3 regions of the Allobosea sp. 05T439 genome follow, and region 1 is predicted to be linked to each of the others. Evidence: riboswitches for the same ligand, from Rfam matches in the RefSeq annotation. Region 1 holds a riboswitch; each other region holds the start of a gene.
The links. A riboswitch is a leader RNA that binds a small molecule or an ion and turns the genes downstream of it on or off. The one in region 1 is predicted to bind cobalamin.
Positions count from the first base shown of each region.

Region 2: another riboswitch for cobalamin. It lies ahead of AC1DIO_RS25345 (CbtB domain-containing protein); the one in region 1 lies ahead of metE (5-methyltetrahydropteroyltriglutamate--homocysteine S-methyltransferase).
Region 3: another riboswitch for cobalamin. It lies ahead of AC1DIO_RS06105 (TonB-dependent receptor plug domain-containing protein); the one in region 1 lies ahead of metE (5-methyltetrahydropteroyltriglutamate--homocysteine S-methyltransferase).

Region 1 covers NZ_JBFTKP010000021.1:75,792-81,881, reverse strand. Annotated here, with positions in the region: gene AC1DIO_RS22415 (YcnI family copper-binding membrane protein) at 1-138, opposite strand, end outside; gene metE (5-methyltetrahydropteroyltriglutamate--homocysteine S-methyltransferase) at 1,116-3,464, opposite strand; cobalamin riboswitch at 3,574-3,798, opposite strand; gene AC1DIO_RS22405 (TonB-dependent hemoglobin/transferrin/lactoferrin family receptor) at 4,076-6,090, shown strand, end outside.
Region 2 covers NZ_JBFTKP010000028.1:33,703-40,982, forward strand. Annotated here, with positions in the region: gene cobN (cobaltochelatase subunit CobN) at 1-30, opposite strand, end outside; gene cobW (cobalamin biosynthesis protein CobW) at 34-1,083, opposite strand; gene AC1DIO_RS25335 (DUF1636 family protein) at 1,088-1,477, opposite strand; gene AC1DIO_RS25340 (CbtA family protein) at 1,527-2,267, opposite strand; gene AC1DIO_RS25345 (CbtB domain-containing protein) at 2,280-2,510, opposite strand; cobalamin riboswitch at 2,498-2,680, opposite strand; gene cobU (bifunctional adenosylcobinamide kinase/adenosylcobinamide-phosphate guanylyltransferase) at 2,821-3,345, shown strand; gene cobO (cob(I)yrinic acid a,c-diamide adenosyltransferase) at 3,359-3,970, shown strand; gene cbiB (adenosylcobinamide-phosphate synthase CbiB) at 4,074-5,054, opposite strand; gene cobD (threonine-phosphate decarboxylase CobD) at 5,066-6,082, shown strand; gene AC1DIO_RS25370 (D-2-hydroxyacid dehydrogenase) at 6,159-7,130, shown strand; gene AC1DIO_RS25375 (ABC transporter ATP-binding protein) at 7,223-7,280, opposite strand, start outside.
Region 3 covers NZ_JBFTKP010000004.1:104,628-111,907, reverse strand. Annotated here, with positions in the region: gene AC1DIO_RS06115 (FecCD family ABC transporter permease) at 1-678, opposite strand, end outside; gene AC1DIO_RS06110 (ABC transporter substrate-binding protein) at 675-1,520, opposite strand; gene AC1DIO_RS06105 (TonB-dependent receptor plug domain-containing protein) at 1,541-3,484, opposite strand; cobalamin riboswitch at 3,605-3,805, opposite strand; gene ccoS (cbb3-type cytochrome oxidase assembly protein CcoS) at 3,823-3,999, opposite strand; gene AC1DIO_RS06095 (heavy metal translocating P-type ATPase) at 3,996-6,203, opposite strand; gene AC1DIO_RS06090 (FixH family protein) at 6,209-6,733, opposite strand; gene ccoG (cytochrome c oxidase accessory protein CcoG) at 6,768-7,280, opposite strand, start outside.

The DNA.
Region 1 (6,090 bases):
CTTGCAACCATGGGGCACGCGCAACACGGCCTTGTAGGTCGAGCCGACCGGAGCCTGCTGCGTTTCGAGGGTGATATGAGCGAGCGCACCGGTTGTTCCCAGAGTGACGAACATCGCTGCAAGGAGATGGGTCTTCATGGCGTAATCCTTGGTCTGTGAGGGCAGTTCGGCGACGGGCTCGTGAGAGCCCATGACGCTCGATGCCGTTGAGTGTGGTCACCGGACGGTGAGTGCCGGCCGGTGATGGCGATCCCGACATGCGGCCCCGGTCGGATTGCGATCGGCAAAGGAACCGTTGGCATGGTGAGCCGAGGCATCACAGGCGCGAGCCCCCGCGCTTCATTTGCGTGCCGGGCAGACATCGCGCCGAATGCTAGGATCAGCGAATCTGGTGCGCATCTGCTGGGGATGGCGGGCAAATCGGCCTTGAAGCCGAGGTCGCGCAACAGAGCGGCCATCCATGCGCGAACGCATGGCGGCTTGCTCAGGGCTCAGACCGGCGGTGCGCGGGGATTGGCGGGCGATCGGCCGGCGACAAAGCCATGAGGCGCGTCGAGATGCCGGATCAAGGCGTTCAGGTCGACGATCCGATAGACAACTGGCAGAAAGCCGATTGCTGACGGCACATTCGCTTGGGCTGGATGAGAGCAACCGAGCGCGCAGCCGCTCATCAGATCATGCTGCGCCGTGCCGCGGTCGGTCGTGTCACTCGGTGAAGAAGCCCCCGGCGAGCAAAGCGTTATGGCCAGAGTGCGATCGAGAGCGATACTCGCAGCATTGGCACCCGACGCGAGCCCTGTCAGAACCACCTGGAGCACGAGCAGATAGGCCACGGCGACCGCGACCCAACGGCTCGATTCTGCTCTCTGGCGCCACGCGGACAAGGGCTGCCCTCCTGACGTTTGGATAGCACCGCTGTTGGCTGCGTCAATTGCCAAGGCGCAAACGAGCGTCGGGCACCTCACGCAAGACAGTACGGCATGGAGCTGCATGCGCAGTCCCCTCGGTCCCCCCGTGCAGAGATCCCCGACCCGCCAAGAAGCTTCGAGAGGCGATGCCGGCTTGACGGCGACGTCGCGGCGGTGTCCTGCGCCGCCGCGACGAGCCTCAGGCGCTCAGCGAGCGGCTGCCCGGACGTGCCGCGCGGCTTCGACCATATTGACGAGAGCAGGCCTGACCTCCTCCCATTTGCGGGTCTTCAGGCCGCAATCGGGGTTGATCCAGAGCTGTTCGTCTGCGAGCTGGAGGCGAGCGAGCTTCATCAGGCTCGTCATCTCGCCCACCTCGGGCACCCGCGGCGAGTGGATGTCATAGACGCCGGGACCGATCTCGTTGGGGTAGCGATAGGTCTTGAAGGCGTCGAGCAATTCCATCTTCGACCGCGAGGTCTCGATCGAGATCACATCGGCGTCCATCGCGGCGATCGCGTCGATGATGTCGTTGAACTCCGAGTAGCACATATGGGTGTGCACCTGGGTTGCGTCGGTGACGCCCGAGGCACAGAGCCTGAAGCTGCCCACCGCCCAGTCCAGATAGCCCTTCCACTCGCTCTTGCGCAGCGGCAGCCCCTCGCGCAGCGCCGCCTCGTCGATTTGGATCATCGCGGCACCGGCCTTCTCCAAATCGATGACCTCGTCGCGGATCGCCAGCGCGATCTGGCGGCAGGAGGCACTGCGCGGGATGTCGTCGCGGACGAAAGACCAGTTCAGGATCGTCACGGGCCCGGTCAGCATGCCCTTCATCGGCCTCACCGTCAGCGACTGCGAATAGGTCCACCAGCCGACCGTCATCGGCTGCGGCCGCGAGACGTCGCCGAACAGGATCGGCGGCCGCACACAGCGCGAGCCGTAGCTCTGGACCCAGCCATGTTTGGTGAAGGCGAAGCCGGCGAGCTGCTCGCCAAAATACTGCACCATGTCGTTGCGCTCGAACTCGCCATGGACGAGCACGTCGAGGCCAATCTCCTCCTGCCAGCGCACCGTGCGCTCCGTCTCCTCACGCAGGAATTGCTCATAGTCGGCATCGCTGATCAGGCCCTTGGCATGAGCCGAGCGGGCCTTGCGGACCTCGGCGGTCTGCGGAAAGGAGCCGATCGTTGTCGTCGGGAAGGCTGGCAGGTTGAAGCGTTCGCGCTGCAATTTCGCTCGGGCTGCGAAGGGGCTCTTGCGGTCCGTCATGCTGGGCGTCACCGCCGCGACACGCGCAGCCACTGCGGCATCGTGGACTTTCGGCGAAGCCTTTCGGGCCGCCGCTGCGGCCGCCGAAGCGTCCAGGGCATCCCTGACGCTGTCGCGGCCACCCGCGAGGGCTTTGCCCAGCACCGAGAGTTCGCCCATCTTCTGTACGGAGAAGGCGAGCCAGCTCTTCAGGTCGGAGTCGAGATCGGTTTCGAGATCGAGATCTATCGGCGTGTGCAGCAGCGAGCAGGAGGGCGCGATCTGGACATGGTCGGTGCCGCGCCTGGCGACCACCGGCTCGAGCCGGCCGAGCAGCGCCGGCAGGTTGGCCCGCCAGATGTTGCGGCCATCGATCATGCCGAGCGACAGCACGAGCCCGCGCGGTGCCTTGGCCAGCACCTCCTCGAGCTGCGCGGGAGCGCGCACGAGGTCGAGATGAAGGCCTGCGACAGGCAGCGTGACCGCCGTGTCGAGATTGTCGCCGAGACCACCGAAATAGGTCGTCAGCATGACCTTCAGCTGCGGCAAGGCATGGGCGATGATGGCATAGGTCCGGCGCAGGGCGTCGCGGGCGGCCTCGTCGAGATCGAGCACCAGACAAGGCTCGTCGATCTGGACCCATTCGGCACCATTGGCGGAAAGGCGGCGCAGCACATCGATATAGACCGGCAGCAACTCGCCGAGCAGCGAGAGCGGATCGAGGCTGGCGTCCTTGCTCTTGCCGAGTTTCAGATAGGTGACCGGCCCAAGCAGAACGGGGCGGGTGTCGTAGCCGAGTGACTTGGCCTCACGATACTCGTCGACCGCCTTGAGCGAGGACAGTGCGAAGCGCTGTCCGGTCGCGAATTCGGGCACCATGTAGTGGTAGTTGGTGTCGAACCACTTGGTCATTTCCTGCGCCGGGGCGCCGTGGGAATGCTCGTGGTCGTGGTGGGCATGGCCGCAGGAGGTGTGCGGCTCGGTCTCGCTTTGCGCACCTCGCGCCATGGCGAAATAGGTCGCCAGCCCGACCGGACCACCCTTCCAGCCATAGATCTCGGGAATCGCGCCGACCATCACGCTGATGTCCAGCACCTGATCGTAGAACGAAAAGTCGTTCGACGGGATGACGGTGACGCCGCGTGCCTTCTGGCGGGCCCAGTTGGCGGCGCGCAATGCGGCGGCGGTGTCGAGCAGGTCCCTTTCGGTCGACTTGCCCGACCAATAGCTTTCGAGAGCGAGTTTGAGTTCGCGGCGCGGACCAATGCGCGGCGTCCCAAGGGTCGCGACAGGAAGTGAAGATGACATAGGCTTACCCCAGAAGTTGGGAGCAAAGGCCAAAGCGGACGCGTCCAGGATTCCGCCGGCGAAGAGCCTGCGCAATCGCAAAGCGCTCCACCGGGACACCCCGCCCGAGGACGTTCAGTTCGTCGAGGCAGGTCTCCTGGCTCACGGGTCATCGCTGCTGTCCGGCCTTCCCGAGACCTTGCCGGCCTCAGTGACACATCTTGGACAGCGGCTCACCGCTTACAGTTGCGGGGGCAGCGCCGGCCTTGCCCAGGTCAATAGCGACCTCGACGCACCGGCTTCCCTCTTAGCTCCGGGCAAACAGACCCAGAGAACCACGACACCCCAACCTAGGTCCAAATGCTCGCCGCAGTCAATGGGAATATAAAGACATCTTTATGTCTCCATGTCGCTATCTGCGCCGACTGACGCTGCCCCCGACGGCGGGGTGTACCCTGGTCGCGCGCAGGCGATGCGGCGCAAGCAGTTCCCCGCGCAATTGCTAAAGTAGAATAATTAGAATCTATATCTATTATAGATTGCATGTACTTCACTACAAAAGTACATCAGAAAACACTGTGTCAAATTTACAATTGCGAATCCTAGTACCAGCGGACTACATCCACCCGCAAATGGACTGGGATCTTCCAATGAAGAACAAATCAAAACTATATTTTTCAGCCACTTTCCTTTTTACAATCCTTCAAAGCACGATTTGTTACTCTCAAGCGATCGCAGATGGCGGCAGTGCGTCACCGGCGTTCACGCTCGACCAGATTACGGTCACGGCGACACGCGGTGAAAAGCAGGTTCTCGATGTTCCCGGCGTCGTGAACGTTATCTCACGGCAGGAACTCGACGAGCGCATGACGCGCGACATGCAGGACCTCGTCCGCTACCAGCCGGGCGTCAGCGTCAACCGCCTCACCAGCGGCACCGACCCGTTCGGCAACCTCGATGGCTTCACGATCCGGGGGGTCGGCGGCAACCGCGTCCAGATGCAGGTCGATGGATCGCGTGTGATCGAGCGCATCACTGATGGCAATCGCAACTTTGTCGAGATGCCCTTCCTGAAGAGCGTCGAGATCGTGCGTGGCCCGGGCTCCGTGCTCTGGGGCGCCGATGCTCTGGGCGGCATCGTCGCCTATCGTACGCTCGATCCCCAGGACCTGCTGAAAGGCAAGGACAAGCCGTATGCCGTACGTCTCGATGCCGGGTATGACAGTTTCGACCGCTCCTTCACCAAGACCGGCATTGCGGCCTTCAGGCTCACCCCTGCCCTCGAGGCCATTGTCGGCCTGAGCCAGAAGACGGCGGAGGAGGCCAAACTCAGCCGTGCCCGGGCCGATGGCGGCCGCTGGGGCTGCCCCGTGCCGAGCCTGCGCTATCTCGGCTGCGACACGCTGAACCCGCTCGACAGCACGGTTTGGAACGCCTTCGGCAAGATCGTCTTCTCGCCGACGACAGACCATACGTTCAAGCTGACCGGAGAGTATTTCGACAACAGCTCAAAGGTAAATCAGCTCTGGGACTACAATGTCTTGGCGTCTGGTCTCCGCAACGGACCCTATATCCGAGATGAAGTGAAGTCACGCCAGCGCATCGCCTTCGAGCATCAATGGGATGTCGGCACGAGCTTCCTCGACTCGATCCGCTGGCAGGCATCGTTCTCGCCACAGAAGCGTGAGGTCACCAATAATCGCTACCAGACGCAGACCAACAGCCAGCAGCGTTTCACCCGCGGCTTCCTCGACTATTCCGAACAATTCTCCCAGCTCGACATCCAGGCCAAGTCGAGCTTCGCGCTMGGCTCGAGCTTCCACAGGCTGACCTACGGGTTCCAGGGCGACGTCACCAAGACCGATTATGAGCGTCGCGACGACGTCCGGAACATGTCGACCGGCGTCACCACCACGACGATTGCAGGCGGCTTCAACTTCGCCAACGCGACGACGACGCGCTACGATTTCTATCTGCAGGACGAAATCGAATTGCTAAACGGTCGCTGGACGATCACGCCGGGCGTCCGTTACGCCAATTACAAGATCGACCCGAGCATTGGGCCAGGCTACGTCATCGTGCCGGGCAAGGCTCCGCGCGAGATCGACTCGCATAAGCTGATCCCGCAGGTCGGCACGATCTTCAAGCTCGACGAGACCTATTCACTCTATGCCCGCTACGCCCAGGGCTTCAAGATGCCGACCGCGCAGCAGCTCTATACGTCGCTGCCGATGGGCACCCAGAACCTGATCCCGAACCCGGATCTCAAGCCCGAGAGCGTCACGTCCTACGAAGCCGGCATCCGCGGCCGCTTCGACAATGGCTGGTTCTCGGTCGGCGTCTTCCATGCCGATTACAAGGACTTCATTCAGAACTTCGCGCCGATCCTCGGTTCGACCGATCTGACCTATCGCAACCTCTCGAGCGTCAAGATTTCCGGTATCGAGGCATCGGCCGAGTGGAAATTCCACGAGCGCTGGCTCGCCAATGTCGCGTTGAGCTACCAATACGGCACGCAAAAAGCGGATGCTGGCGCATTGACCACGCCGTATAACTCGATCACCCCGTTTACCGCTGTCGCCGGGCTGAAATACCTGATGCCCGAATATGGGCTGGAGGCCGAGGTCATCGGAACCTTGGGGGCGGG
Region 2 (7,280 bases), on a different contig from region 1:
CCTGATCTCGCTTGAGGGGAGGAGGTGCATGGCTCAGCCCGCGAGGGCGGCCTCCACGGACTTGCGATCAAAGCCCTTCAGGCCAATCACCACGAGGCGACCATCCTTGGCTTCGCCGGCCGCCCAGGCGCGGTCGTAATGATGGCTGACCCGACGCCCGACACCCTGGACGACGAGCCGCATCGGCTTACCGGGAATCGCCGAAAAACCCTTCAGGCGCAGCACGCCCTCGGCCTCCGCGGCCCTGGCAACGCGGGCCGCCAGCTCCTCGGGCGATGTCGCCGCGGCGAGAGCGAAATCGAGGCTTTCGAAATCGTCGTGGTCGTGGTCCTCGGCGCTCTCATGGTGCGAGGGGCGTCCAGCGAGATCGGCCTCGGCAGCCGCGTTGAGGCCAATAATCAGGGCGGGCTCGACCTTGCCATGGGCCGTCTCGACGATCTTGATCGCCTTCGGCAGATGCGCGGCGATCTCGGCCTTGACGCGTTCGCGGCCGGCCGCATCGACGAGGTCGCTCTTGTTGAGCAGGATCAGGTCGGCGCAGAGGATCTGGTCCTCGAACACTTCTTCGAGCGGGTTGTCGTGCCCGACCGCGGCATCCTGCGCCGCCTGCGCAGCGAGAGCGGCGGGATCATCCGCGAACTGGCCATCCGCCACGGCCGGACCATCGACCACGGCGATGACACCATCGACCGTGACACGTGACCGAATGGCCGGCCAATTGAACGCGTTGACCAGCGGCTTCGGCAGGGCAAGCCCCGAGGTCTCGATCAGGATGTGTTCCGGCGGGTTCGGCCGGTCGAGCAGCTTTTCCAGCGCTGGCACGAAGTCGTCGGCGACGGTGCAGCAGATGCAGCCATTCGGCAGCTCGACGATGTCCTCCGCGGTGCAGCCGGAAATGCCGCAGCCGTCGATGAAGGAACCGTCGAAGCCGAGATCGCCGAACTCATTGACCAGCACGGCGATGCGCTTGCCCCCTGCATTCTCCAGCAGGTGCCGCACCAGTGTGGTCTTTCCGGCCCCGAGGAAGCCGGTGATGATCGTGCAGGGGATCTTGCCCAGCGAGCGGGCTTGGGGAGCGTTCATGATCTCATCCTTGTTGGCGCGCCGGGAGAGGCGGTACGCGCGCGACCACGCCCTTGCGGAACGAAGCGGGTCTTTCTTTCCAGGGAACGATACCGTTTGCGCTGGCTGCAAAGCTTGCAGCTGCGTCAACGATTTCGGCGATATGGGTGTCTGCGTCGAGATCGCCGATCAGATAGGTCCATTTGCCGTCGGCCGCCAAGGCGACGGTGCAGGGGCGATTGCAGACCGCGAGGCAGTCGACGGGTTCGACCGGAAGCGTCCCGCCGTCGCGCGCGATGCGTTCGCGCAGCGCCTCGGCAAAACCCAGTCCGGGCTGGTCGTAACCCTCCGGCAGGTCCGCCCGCGCGCGCCGGCAGGCGACGCAGACGAAAATGGTGACATCGCCTTCGGGCATAGGCCGGTTCCTTTGCTTCCGGCGCGATCCCGGGGGATCGCGCTCAGCGTCAGGCCTTGGCCGGGGCTGCGGCACGGCGCGTCGCCCAGGGCCAGAGCACGCCGACGGCAAAGCCGGTAGCGAGCCAGAGGGCAGCCTGGAGCGCGAGCGAGAGCGCGGCGAAATGCGCTGCGATTTCGGCCGGGACCTTGCTCTCCGGGGCGGCGGGATGTGGTGCGCCGATCAGATGCGGGACGAGCATGGCAAGCACGGCAAGTGCCCGCAGCCAGCTCGCCTCCGTCCGCAGGAAGACCCAGAGGCCGCCGGCGGTGACGAGCGCGGTGGCGATCCACCAGGTCTGGCGGTGGAGCAGTTCGGCTGACGCGCTGCCGGGCAATTCCGGTGCGAGCCCGGTCGCCGGCACGAGGCCGAAGGCCAGGAAGCCGCAAGCCGCCCAGATCAGTGCGGTCCGTTCAGTGATGGCATCGCCCGCTGCGATCATGCCGCCGAGCAGCAGGGCGGCAAAGCCGATCGCGGTCGCAATGGTGACGATGGTGGTGAAGGCCGTGCGCTGCAAGCCGTCCTGTGGCTTCCACTCGGCGTGGTCGGCTGCGTCGGCGCCGCCATGGGCAAGGACGATCCTGGCATCGCCGGTGAAGCTGGCGTGCTGAAGCTCGGCTGCGCGCAACGCCGTCTCAAAGGTTTCCGCCTTGAGGATCAGCGGCGTGGTGGTGACATGCTGGAGTGCTGCGACCAGGAGCCCAGCAAGAAGCCCGGCCAGAAGACTGACCGTGAGAACACGATTGACCATGTTGCCTTTCCCTCAGTGGCAGGGAAAGGCGAGGGTGTGGCGCGTGTCGTGGGCTGCGTTGTGAACGCTGGTCGAATGGGCGAAGCCGACGGTGAAGATCAGGGCTGCGCCGAGTGCCAGGGCAGCTGCGACAGCCTTGACGCGCTCGGATGCGCTGGCCTGGGTGGTGATCGAAGCCGTATTCGTCGTCATCTCGGTCTCCTTGGCCACCCCGCCGGCAGCCCGCTGGATTGCATCACTCATCGACGGCAGGTCTCCTGGCTCGCGGGTCCGGATCTCTCGCCGCCTTCCCGGGACAATCCCAGTGGCCGATGGCGCGAAACTCGCCGCTTACAGTTGCGGGGGCAGCCGCGGTATCGCACCGCGTTCCCTTTTCACCTCCTTGCAGAGGCACCGTCGGGGATGATCATTAGCCATCTGCACGGTGCTGTGCAATGCAGCGATCGTGATTGCGAGCGCAGTGAAGCGATGTGATCTCTGATGGCCTGTCCCGGCTTGTTTCGCTTCGCTCGCCAGGTCCGTTCCTTAGGCTGATCTTCCCTGGGTTGAGATTTTGGCAGTGGCAGCGATCCTTTCCCCTCTTACCCTCGTTCTGGGCGGCGCCCGCTCCGGCAAGAGCCGCCATGCCGAGGCCCTGATCGAGATGGTGCCGGCGCCCTGGATCTATCTCGCCACGGCGCAGGCCTATGACGATGAGATGCGCGCCCGGATTGCCGAGCACCGCGCCCGCCGGTCGCAGGATTGGATGACCATCGATGCGCCGCTGGCCCTGGCGCAGTCGATCCGCGCGGTTCCCGCGGGGCAACCTGCCCTGGTGGACTGCCTGACGCTCTGGCTGACCAACGTGATACTGGCAGAGCAGGATGTGGCGGCTGCAAGCCGGGAACTGGTCGAGGCCTGCGTTTCGGCACGTGGCCCGGTGGTCCTGGTTTCCAACGAGGTCGGGCTCGGTATCGTGCCCGAGAATGCGCTCGCCCGACGGTTCCGCGACGAGGCGGGGCGGTTGCACCAGATGCTTGCGGCGCGGGCCGACCGGGTGATCTTCATGGTCGCCGGTCTGCCGATGCAGGTGAAATGAGCAGGAGGTTCCGATGACGATCGATGCTGACGAGGCCGCCCGCCACAAGGCCAAGATGGAAAAGCGCAAGGCGGTGCAGGATGCCGAGGTCGCCGCCAAGACGATCGAAAAGGGACTCCTGATCGTCAATACGGGGCCAGGCAAGGGCAAGTCGACCGCCGCCTTCGGATTGATCCTGCGGGCTCTCGGCCATGACTGGCGCGTCGGGGTGGTGCAGTTCATCAAGGGCGCCTGGGCGACAGGTGAACGCAAGGCGCTCGACGCCTTCGGCGATCGCATCGTCTGGCACACGATGGGCGAAGGCTTCACCTGGGAAACGCAGGACAAGGCCCGCGACATCGCTGCCGCCGGGCGCGCCTTCGCCAAGGCCAAGGCGTTGATGGACGATCCGGAGATACGCCTGCTCGTGCTCGACGAACTCAATATCGCGCTGCGCTACGACTATCTGCCGCTGGCGGAGGTGGTCGAGACATTGGCGAGCCGGCGCCCTGATCTGCACATCGTCGTCACCGGCCGCAATGCCAAGCCCGAGTTGATCGCCGTCGCAGACCTCGTCACCGAGATGACGGTGGTCAAGCATCACTTCGCGGCGGGCGTGAAGGCACAGGCCGGGATCGAGTTCTGAGGCCAGGGCATCGACCCGAAACGTGGATCGCAGCTTTCGGGAAAGTCGAAGCAAACACAGAAGGTGAGATCGTCGTTCCCGATGCGATGCCCGGTCCGATGAACTAGAGGGCGAGCGCGGTGACGGCCCCCGCAACGGCGAGCCCCCACAGCAGCAGACACGCCCTCCGATAGAGAGCGAGCGCCCGCCGGATATCCGCCGCTTCCGCTTCGGCCCGGCCGTCCCCCATCCACCCGTCGTCGACCCTGACATCGCCATAGACGCGCGGGCCCGCCAGCCGGAGGCCGAGCGCACCTGCCATCGCGGCTTCCGGCCAACCGGCATTGGGCGAACGATGATGGCGGGCATCGCGTCGGACAGCTCGCCACGCATTGGCGGGGTCTGACGTTTTGTCGAGTGCGGCGGCTGCGGTCAGCAGCAGCGCGGTGAGGCGAGAGGCGGGAAGGTTGACGAGGTCGTCGAGACGCGCCGCCGCCCAGCCGAAGGCGAGGTGGCGCGGTGTCTTGTGGCCGATCATCGAATCGGCGGTATTGATCGCCTTGTAGAGCGCGCCGCCCGGCAGGCCGCCGACGCCGAGCCAGAAAGCCGGAGCGACGATCCCGTCCGAGAAATTCTCGGCAAGGCTTTCGATTGCGGCGCGGGAAACTCCGGCTTCGTCGAGGGTTTCGGGGTTGCGGCCGACAATCATCGAAACGGCGATGCGTCCGCCTTTGAGCCCGTCCCGCTCCAGTCCTTCGGCGACCCGTGCGACATGCTCGTGCAGGCTGCGCTGTGCGATGAGGCTGGAGGCGACGAGCGCGAGGGGCAGCCAGCCCAGCGGGCCGAGGCCGCGGCAGAGCAGGGTCAGCCCCCATGAGATGGCGAATGTGGCGGCAAGCAGCAGCGCGAGGGCGAGGCCGCCGGCCGCCTTGCGCACGATGAAGGAGGCGCGCTCGCGATTGAGCATCCGGTCGAGCCGGGAGATCAGCGCACCGATCCAGGTGACGGGATGGCCGATCAGCGCATACAAGCCCTGGGGGTAGCCGAATCCCGCCTCGATGATCAGGGCGGCGGCGAGGAGCGGTAGGGAATCGGACAGGCTCATGCGGGGCGGGAATGGCTGAGGCGGCAGGCAAGGTCTGGCATGGCGGCGATCTGGCACAGGCGAAGGCGCTGTTCCCGGAGGCGCCCGAGCCATGGATCGATCTTTCGACCGGGATCAATCCCATCCCCTATCCGGTTCCTGCGCTGCCGTTAAGCCTCTGGCAGCGCCTGCCGGGAGTGCGGGACGAGGCGGCATTGCTCGCTGCGGCACGCGAGACGTACCGGGTGCCCGAGACGGCCGGCATCGTCGCGGCGCCCGGCACTCAGATCCTGATCGAACTGCTGCCGTGTCTTGCGAACACCGGGCCAGTCGTCGTGATCGGCCCGACCTATGCCGAACATGCGGTGGCCTGGCGCAAGGCGGGGATGGACGTGCGGGAGAGCGCAACGCCCGCGGAGGCGGGCGATGCGGGCGTGGTCGTGCTGGTCAACCCGAACAATCCCGATGGGCGGGTGATTGAGCGCGCGCAACTCACGGCGGTTGCGCGTGACCTGGCCGGACGAGGCGGGTTGCTCGTCATCGACGAGGCCTTCATCGATTTCATGCCCGAGGCGAGCCTGATCCCCGAGCTGCCACCGGCGACGCTGATCCTGCGCTCCTTTGGCAAGACTTACGGGCTTGCCGGCTTGCGTCTGGGTTTCGCGATCGGCGAGGCGCGCCTGACGGAGGCCTTGCGTGCCGCGCTCGGTCCCTGGGCCGTCGCGGGGCCGGCGCTTCATATCGGGGCGCAGGCGCTCAGTGACACGGACTGGCTCGCGGCGGCCGCCGGTGCCCGGGCCAGCGATGCCGCCCGCCTCGATGCCTTGCTGGCGTCGCGAGGCGTGATCGTTGGCGGCACCTCCCTGTTCAGGCTGTTGGCGACGCCGGACGCACCGGCACTCTTCGCCCATCTCGGCCGCGACGGCATCTATGTCCGCCGCTTTCAGAACAATGCGAGCTGGCTACGGCTTGGCTTGCCCGGCGACGAGCCGTCCTGGCAGAGGCTCGCCGCTGCTCTGGCATCCTTTCTGCCTCCTGATGCCGCCTAGGGGGCGCATGCATGGAAGGGCGGGACGGAGCCGTTTCGCATGATTAAGCTGGGTTTTGTCATCACGGGGGAATGCAATGAAGCCTTGGCCGCAGGAAAGAGAACTCACGATCGGCTTCGCGCATGCCGCCTACCAGTTGGGAGCGGAGTTCTCCGCGCGGGCGCGCGCCGCGAGGAGCTTTGAGGTTCGCAGCCTCGATGAACTCAAGGCGCGCGCGCCCGAAGCCGATGTCCTCGTCGTCTCCGGACTCTGGCGCAACGAGCTGATCGCCGCCTGCCCGCGCCTGCGCTTCGTCCAGTCGATCAGCGCCGGCACGGATCAGTTCGACAAGGCCGCCTTCGCCGCGGCCGGCATTCGCCTCACCAGTGCGCAGGGGGGCAATGAGCGCGCCGTTGCCGAACACGCGATGGCGCTCATCCTGGGCCTTACCCGTCAGATCCACCTCGCTCGCGACAACCAGATGGCAAAGCATTGGCGGCCGATGATCGGTGATCGCGCCCGACGCGAGGACGAGCTCGGCGGCAAGACGCTTGTCATCGTCGGCCTTGGACGGATCGGCCTGCGTTTGGCGAGGTTGGCTGCGGCTTTCGGTCTGCGCATCATTGGTGTGCGCCGCAGCGAGCGGCCCGTATCAGGCATCGATGCGATTGTGGCGACGGACAAGCTGGGCACGGTTCTGGCTGAGGCCGATATCGTGGCGTTGACCTGCCCGCTGACGCCCGAGACCGAAGGACTGATCGGCAGCGAGGCGCTGGCCGCCATGCGTCCGGGCTCTCTCCTGATCAATGTTGCGCGTGGCCGTGTCGTCGACGAGGCGGCGCTGCTGGCGGCGCTGGGTTCGGGGCGCCTGGCTGGCGCCGGACTCGACTGCTTCCATGACGAGCCGCTCCCACCGGCCTCGCCCTTCTGGGGGCAGCCGAACGTCATCGTCACCCCGCACAGCGCCGGCGAGACGCGCGCCTATGAGACGAACGTCGTCGACATCCTCCTCGACAATCTCGACCGGCTGGCGCGTGGCGACGCGGAGTTGCACAACCAGATCGTTTAGATCATGGAACCGGAACGAAGTCCGGTCCCATGATCTGACTGTGATCGCATCGGTCTTCCCGGTTTCGGGCCGATACCTGACCGGGCGGTCGCTTACGCCTCGTGCAGCCGGCGGTAGATGCCGTCGGCCTTGACCAGGTCGGCATGGCTG
Region 3 (7,280 bases), on a different contig from region 1:
AGCGTCGAGGGCAGGTGCGGTCGAAAGCAGCAGCAGCCAGCCGAGGAGCATCGGCGGCAGCACGAGCCAGACATGGAGCAGGCTGCGATCCGCGAGCGAACCCATCAGCCAGAATACGATTTCCAGCGCGGCGTAGGGATTTGGCGCGAGGTTGAGCGCAAGCGCGGTCATCGCACCGGCGAAGCTGTTGATCGCAACGCCCGCGAGGATCAACGTCATCGTTCCGGCGCCGCGCCCCATGAAGGCGTAGAGCAGAAGCGTTGCCAGTGCGGCGCCGGCCATGCCGCCCAAGGGGAGGGCGAGCGCCATCGTCGCCGACAAGCCGCTGTAGAAGACCACGACCGCGCCGAAGGCGGCGGCGCTTGAAATTCCGAGGATTCCGGGTTCGGCAAGCGGATTGCGCAACAGGCCCTGCATGGCGGCGCCGGCAAGCCCGAGACTGAAACCGACGAGCGCGCCCAGCAGCGCGCGCGGCAAGCGCAGCTCGACAAGGACGAGCGCCGGCAGGGTCTTCCGTCCGGCGAGGGCGTCGGCGAGGGCCGCCTTGATGTCGAGTGGGGCATACCCCACCGCCATGGAAACGAGCATCATGGCCAGCATCAATAGGGCCAGCATGACAATGAGCCGCGCCAGCTTCGGCGTCGTCGCTCGTACCGTTTCCTGAACCGCCAATGTCATGAGCGCGATCCTTGCGTACGGGAGGCGGCAAGCAGCTCGATCGCATCGAGCACGGCCGGTCCGGCGCAGGTCCAGAGTTTCGAGGGGAGGGCGACGAGCCTGACCCGCTCGCCGAGCTTCGTCAGGAGCGGATGATGAAGGATCTCATGGGCGAGCGAGGGCGGCCCGCCCGGCGTGGTGTTGAGGATCAGCATGTCGGCCTGTCCGAGCGCGACGGTCTCCAGCGCGATCTGGCCGTAATTGTCGATGCCGAGTTCGGCGGCGAGATTGGTCAGGCCGGCGCGGGTCAGGATCTCGTCCACCAGCGAGCCGCGCCCGACCGTGAACCCGTTCGGCCGCAGGACCAGCGCCCTGGGATGGCCCGCGCTTTGGTTGGCGGCGAGCGTGTCGAGGCGCCGGTCGATCGCTGCGATCAGGGCCGCGCCGCGTTCTGGCTCGCCGAGCAGGGCCGCCATCTCGGCGATCTGGGCACGCATTTCAGCGAGATTGCGCGGCACCCCGAATTCGCGGACGGGAACACCGGCCTTCTTCAGCAGCGCGACCGTGCTGCGCGTCGTGTAGGCGCCAGCGATGATCAGATCGGGCTTGTAACTCAGCACCTCCTCCACCAGACCGTGATTGGCCGGGATGGTCTTGGCAATCTCGGCCATGTTGGCGTTGCGCGGGTCCTGCGAGAGCCAGGTGACCGAGGCGATGCGCTCGCGCTCGGCGAGCCGCAGCACCAGTTCGTCCGAGCACATGTTGAGCGAGACGATGCGGGATGGCTTGGCCGGCGTTTCGGCGGCCGTCAGGCCGCCGAAACCGAGCAAGAGGCCAAGCGCCAGAACGGCGCCGCGAGTCATCGCGCGGGCCGCCCAAGGCTTCACAGCGTTACCTTCAGGCCGCCATAGGCGCTCAGACCCGGCACCAGGAAGCCGACGGGGTTCTCGTAGCGCTTGTCCAGCAGGTTATCGATGCGGCCGAAGACACTGAGCCTGTCCGTCGCCTTGTACTCGGCGGCGAGATTGACGATGGCCGCACCCGGCGCCCGCATGCGCGAGATCGAGAAGTCACGGTTTCCGTCGACGCGCTCACCCACATAGATCAGCGTCGCCGAAAGGGTGAGCTTGTCAACCGGGGTCCAGCTCGCCGTCACGCTGGCCTTGTGACGGGGACGGCGCAGCAGTTCCTGCCGGGCGATGTCGTCCTTGGCGATGGTGAAGGTGTAGTCGGCCCGCACCTTGAACTGCGGCGAGATTTCGAGCGCGGTAAAGGCCTCCACCCCCTTGGTCGTGGCCTTGCCGATATTGGCATAGGAGTTCCGCGCCACGTTGGTGACGATCAGGTTCTCGATGTCGTTGTGGAAATAGGTGGCGCCGAACCGGACCTTGTCATCGAGGAGAGGCTGCTCGAAGCCAAGATCCCAGCCGCGGCTTTCTTCCGGCTTCAGGTTGGGATTGCCGAAGAAGTTGAAGGCCGGGCGAGAATCGCTGAAACGCTCGCTCAGGGTCGGGGCCTTGAACCCCGTGCCATAGCTCCCCTTCAGCTTGGTTTCGATTTCCGGCACGATATAGGCTGGCGCGAAGCGGTAGGTCGTGTGGCCGCCAAAGGTCTCGTCATCGTCGTAGCGGATGTTCGAGACCATGAAGAGCCGGTCGCCGAAATTCGACTGGAGTTCGGCAAAGGCGCCCGTATTGCCGTTGGATGCCGTGAGCGCGCGGGTTTCCAGCCGTTCGCGCTCGTATTGCAGACCCATCACCAGGGTCTGCCCCTTCATCAGCTCAAGGTCGCCGCGCCAGTCGACCTTGGTGCGCTCGCCGAGATTCTCCGTCGGCAGGCCGAGGATACCAATCGCATTCGGCGTGCGGCCGGTGCGGTCCTGATTGCTGTAGGACAGGCCGAAGCGATTGACGAAGCGCCCACCAAGCGGATCCCAGACGACCTCTCCGCGGGTGAAGGCCTGCTTGTAGTCCTGGCTGCTGCGGAAGCTGCTGGGCGTGCTCGGAAAGCCGGAATCGCCGGTGAAGAGCAGGTAGCCGTCAGTGTAGCGGCCGACCCAGTTCAGCGACAGCGTATCGGACAGCGCGACGCCGAACCGGGCCGAATAGGTCCAATTGTCGTAGGAATTCGGGTTGACGCGGCGCCCCGACGGCACGAGCCCGGGAGGCGTCACCGGGGTCGAATCCGATTTGAAATGGGCGATGCTGAGGGCGTAGTTGAAGCGGTCATCGCCGCCGCTGAGGCCGACCGACTGGTTGAAGGTGCCGTATGAGCCGGCCTCGGCTCGGGCCGTGAGCTTCGGCGGACCCTCGCCACGCTTGGTGGTGATCGAGATGACGCCGCCCAGCGCGTTGGCGCCGTAGAGGCCGCTTTGCGGTCCGCGTAGCACTTCGATGCGCTCGATGTCGTCGGTCAGCATCGAGCCGAAATCGAAGGAGCGGTTCGGGGTCGACGGGTCGTTGGCCTCGATGCCGTCGATCAATACCTTGACGTGGTTGGAGTTGGTGCCGCGGATGAAGACCGAGGTCAGCCCGCCCGGCCCGCCGGTCTGCACGATATTGAGGCCGGGAACGGCGGCGAGCGCCTGCGGCAGGGTCCGGCGCTGCTCGCGCTCGATATCACCGGCAGTGATGACGGTCACGGAATTGGCGATCTCGCGCGCTGGCGTGGGTCGCGTCGTCGCGCTGACGACGATTTCGTCGAGGGCAATCGATTCGGTGGCTGACTGGGCGGATGCCTGGTTGGCGGGGAGGGAGCCGGCGGAGACAAGGAGCGACAGGGTGATGAGCAGCCGGCTGCGCCGGGCAACCTTGGGAGGACGGATCACGATGGAACCTCGGGCGTTGACGTCTGTGGCACGTCACCGCGAACGCGAGGCCCCGTCCGCTGCCCTTAGCCAGCGTGCAGTTCAACAAGCGATCGAAACACCCCGTCCGAACGTGTTCGCGTGTGACCACGGCTGACGGCAGGTCTCCTGGCTCGCGGGTCGGTGCCTTGTCGCCGCCTTCCCAGGTCCGAGGGCCCCAGTGGCGTGTGGCGAAAGGCTCGCCGCTTACAGTTGCGGGGGCAGCCACGGCATTGAATGGCGAACCATCCGCACCGCATTCCCTTTTGATCCCCTAAGGGAACCGTCGCTGGCGAGGTAAGGCCGGAACGGCCGCTGCGTCAATGATCGTTGGTGCGGGTGTCCCCAGGCGAACGCAGGTCGTCATCCCTCAAAATGCGCCAGCTCGGTCCCTCGAGATCGCTGAACTGGCCGGTGCGCATGCACCAGAAGAAGGCCGCCAACCCCAGCAGTCCGAGACCGAGTGCCAGGGGGAACAGGATCACCAGGATATTCATGACGCCACTCCCGTATTCTGCCGCGGCAGGCCGCGTCCCGCGCGCAGCGCGTTGAGCGTGACCACCAGTGACGAGCCCGACATCGCGACGGCTGCGACGAGCGGCGTCGCGAAGCCCGCGACGGCAATCGGCACCGCGACGGCATTGTACAGCACCGCAAACCAGAGGTTTTCCAGCATGAGGTTGCGCGCCCTGCGGGCGATGCGCAGGCTGTCGGCGACCGGCATCAAGCTGTCGCCGATGAAGACAATGTCGGCCGAGGCCTGCGCCAGGTCGGTCGCGCTGATCGGCGAGATCGAAACATGGGCCTTGGCAAGGGCCGGAGCGTCGTTGAGCCCGTCGCCGATCATCAGCACCTTGCGCCCCTTGGCGCTGAGCCGGTCGAGCGCCTTGAGCTTCTCGTCGGGACGCAGGCCGGCTTCGGCCTCCGTGATACCGAGGGCCGAGGCGACCGGCGCGACAGCTTCGCTTCGGTCGCCGGAGAGAATGCGGATCTCGAGGCCGAGACCGCGTAGCGCGGCGATACAGTCGCGCGCCTCCGGCCGGATCTTCTGATCGACCGCGAAGATGGCGCATTCAGTGCCATGGCGCCAGGCGATCAGGGAGGCTGAGGGATGGCGCGCGGCGACGATGGCGGCTTCCGCCCCGGCCTCGCAATAAGCGACGCTGCCGAGACGGGTCTCGATCCCATCCACAATCGCGCTCAGGCCTGCGCCGTGATTTTCGCTGACATCGCTCGCAGGAGCAGGATGGCCGGCGGCACGGGCGATGGCGCGGGCGAGAGGGTGGCGGCTCGCGGCTGCCAGCCTGCCCGCCGCCTGCAAGGTTGCGGTATCGATCTCAGCGCCATTGACCAGATCGGGGTCCGGCAGGGTGAGGGTGCCGGTCTTGTCGAAGACAGCGACATCGGCTTCGGCCAGGCGCTCCAGCGCATCGCCCTGTTTCAGCATGACCTTGCGCTTGAACAGGGCAGACGCAGCAACGACCTGCACGGCCGGAATCGCCAGCCCCAGCGCGCAGGGGCAGGTGATGATCAGGACGGTGATGGCGATGATCAGTGCTTCGGGCCAGGGCAGGCCGAAGGCCATCCAGCCCAGCAGGGTCGCGAGCGCCGTGGCGTGGACGAGAGGGGCGTAGACCCTTGCCGCCCGATCGGAAAGCTTGACATAGCGGGAGCGGCTTTCGACCGCGCGCGCCATCAGGGCATCGATCTCGTCGAGCAGGGTGCCGCTGGCTGCGGCTTCGACCTTGACGGTCAGGGCCCCGGAGAGGTTCACGGTGCCGGCATAGACCTGCGCGCCGGCCATGACGGCATGCGGCAGGGTTTCACCGGTGACGAGGCTCTGGTCGATTTCGGAGGAGCCGGTCTCGATGATGCCATCGACACTGACGCGCTCGCCCGGCTKGATCAGGACGCGGTCGCCGGGCACGATGGCCGCGATCGGCGTCACCATCGCCTCGCCATTCGGCATCAGCCGGGTCGCGGTTTCGGCCTTCAACGCGGCAAGATTGCCAGCGAGGTCGCGCGTGCGGCGGCGCATCAGCTGGTCGAGATAGCGCCCGATCAGCAGGAAGAAGATCAGCATCACCGCGCCGTCGAAATAGGCATGCTCGGCGTGGTTCCAGGTCACCACCACCGACATGCCGAGCGCGAGCACGATGCCGAGCGTGATCGGCACGTCCATGTTGACGGCGCGGGCGCGCAGAGCCCGGAGCGCACTCTCGAAGAAGGGGCGGCCGGCATAGGCGGCGGTTGGCAGGGCAATCAGCGCCGAGAGCCAGTGAAAGAAGTCGCGCGTGACCGGATTGATGTCGCTGCTATTGCCCGACCAGACCGAGACGGAGAGCAGCATGATGTTCATCGAGGCGAAGCCGGCGACGCCGAGATAGCGCAGCAGCCGCCTTTCCTCGCTTGTGTCGTCCTCACGGCCGGAGGCGGGCAGGAAAGGGTAGGCCTTGAAGCCGAGCCGGGAGAGGCGCTCGATCACGGCCTCTGGGCGCAGTACGCCTTCCGTCCATTCCACCGTGACGCGCTTCAGCGCGAGATTGACCCGGGCGCTGAGGATACCGGTCTCATGGGCAAGGCCGTTCTCGATCGCGTGCATGCAGCCGGCGCAGCGGATGTTCTCCACCGCGAGTTCCATGCCCGCGACGCCGCTTTCGCGATGGCGGATGAAGACGGAGAGATCCTGCTGCGCGGCCATGAGCCTCACTCCTTCAGCATCATGCGGCTGCGGGAGGAGAAGGCCGGGTCCCGATCGCGCTTTGCCTCGACCACCAGGGTCCAGGCGCCGGCATGCAGCCCCGGCACCGTCGCGGAATAGTGGCCCGGGGCAGTTTCGGTCAGCGTCACCTCGCGGTCCTGCTGCCGCGTCGCCGGGTGCTGGAGCTTCGCCTCGACTGCGAGCCCTGTGACAGCTGCGCCCGCCTTGTCCTTCAGCAAGAGCGAAACGACCGCGTCGGCGCCGGCACGCACGACCTCGCTCTGGGCCAGCCAGCCGCGTGCGGCCTGGGCCTGCATGCGCGCGATCTCGCCGTTGAAGCGCTGGCTGGTCTCGTAGGCGCTCTTCACATCGGCGCCGGGCATCGTCCGGATGGCCGAGACCATCATCACGCCATTGACGCCCGCGACCACGATGAAGAAGCCGATCATGCCGAAGAGCACGGCACGCCCGCTGAGCTCGAAGGGCCGGCGCCGAGTTGGCGCCGGTGGGGCTGGAAAATCGATCGGCATGATGAAGCCTCCGCAACAGGTCATGATGCGTTCTCTAGGGAGCGATGAAATGATCCCCGGCGGTCACGACCTCTCCGGCGAACAGGTCGGATGCGGTGAAGGTGATCGTCTGGGATTTGTCGAGAGGAATGCCGGCCGGCACTGTCACCAGCGCGCGGATCTCGCGCGAGGAATCGGGGTCGACCGTGATGATCGGGCGAAGATCGGCCGTCGCCTGGGTTCCGACGGTCTCGACCCGGATACCGGGCAGGCCGGAGACGGTGAGCGCGAAGGGACGGGAATCCGGGCGTTTGTTCAGCAGGCGGATGGTGTAGGCGTTGCGGATCGAGCCGTCGCTGAGCGTCACGAAGAGCGGGGTGCGCTCGTGCAGCACGGAGATTCCCGCCGTGCTGCGGGTTGCGAGCTGGTAGATCATGGCTCCGCCGACGAGCCCGATCAGCGCGGTGTAGATCAGGGTGCGGGCGCGGATCAGGCGATAGACCGGCTTCTGGCCAGCGATACGCCGCTTGACGTTGTCGTCGGTGTCATAGGCGATCAACCCGGCCGG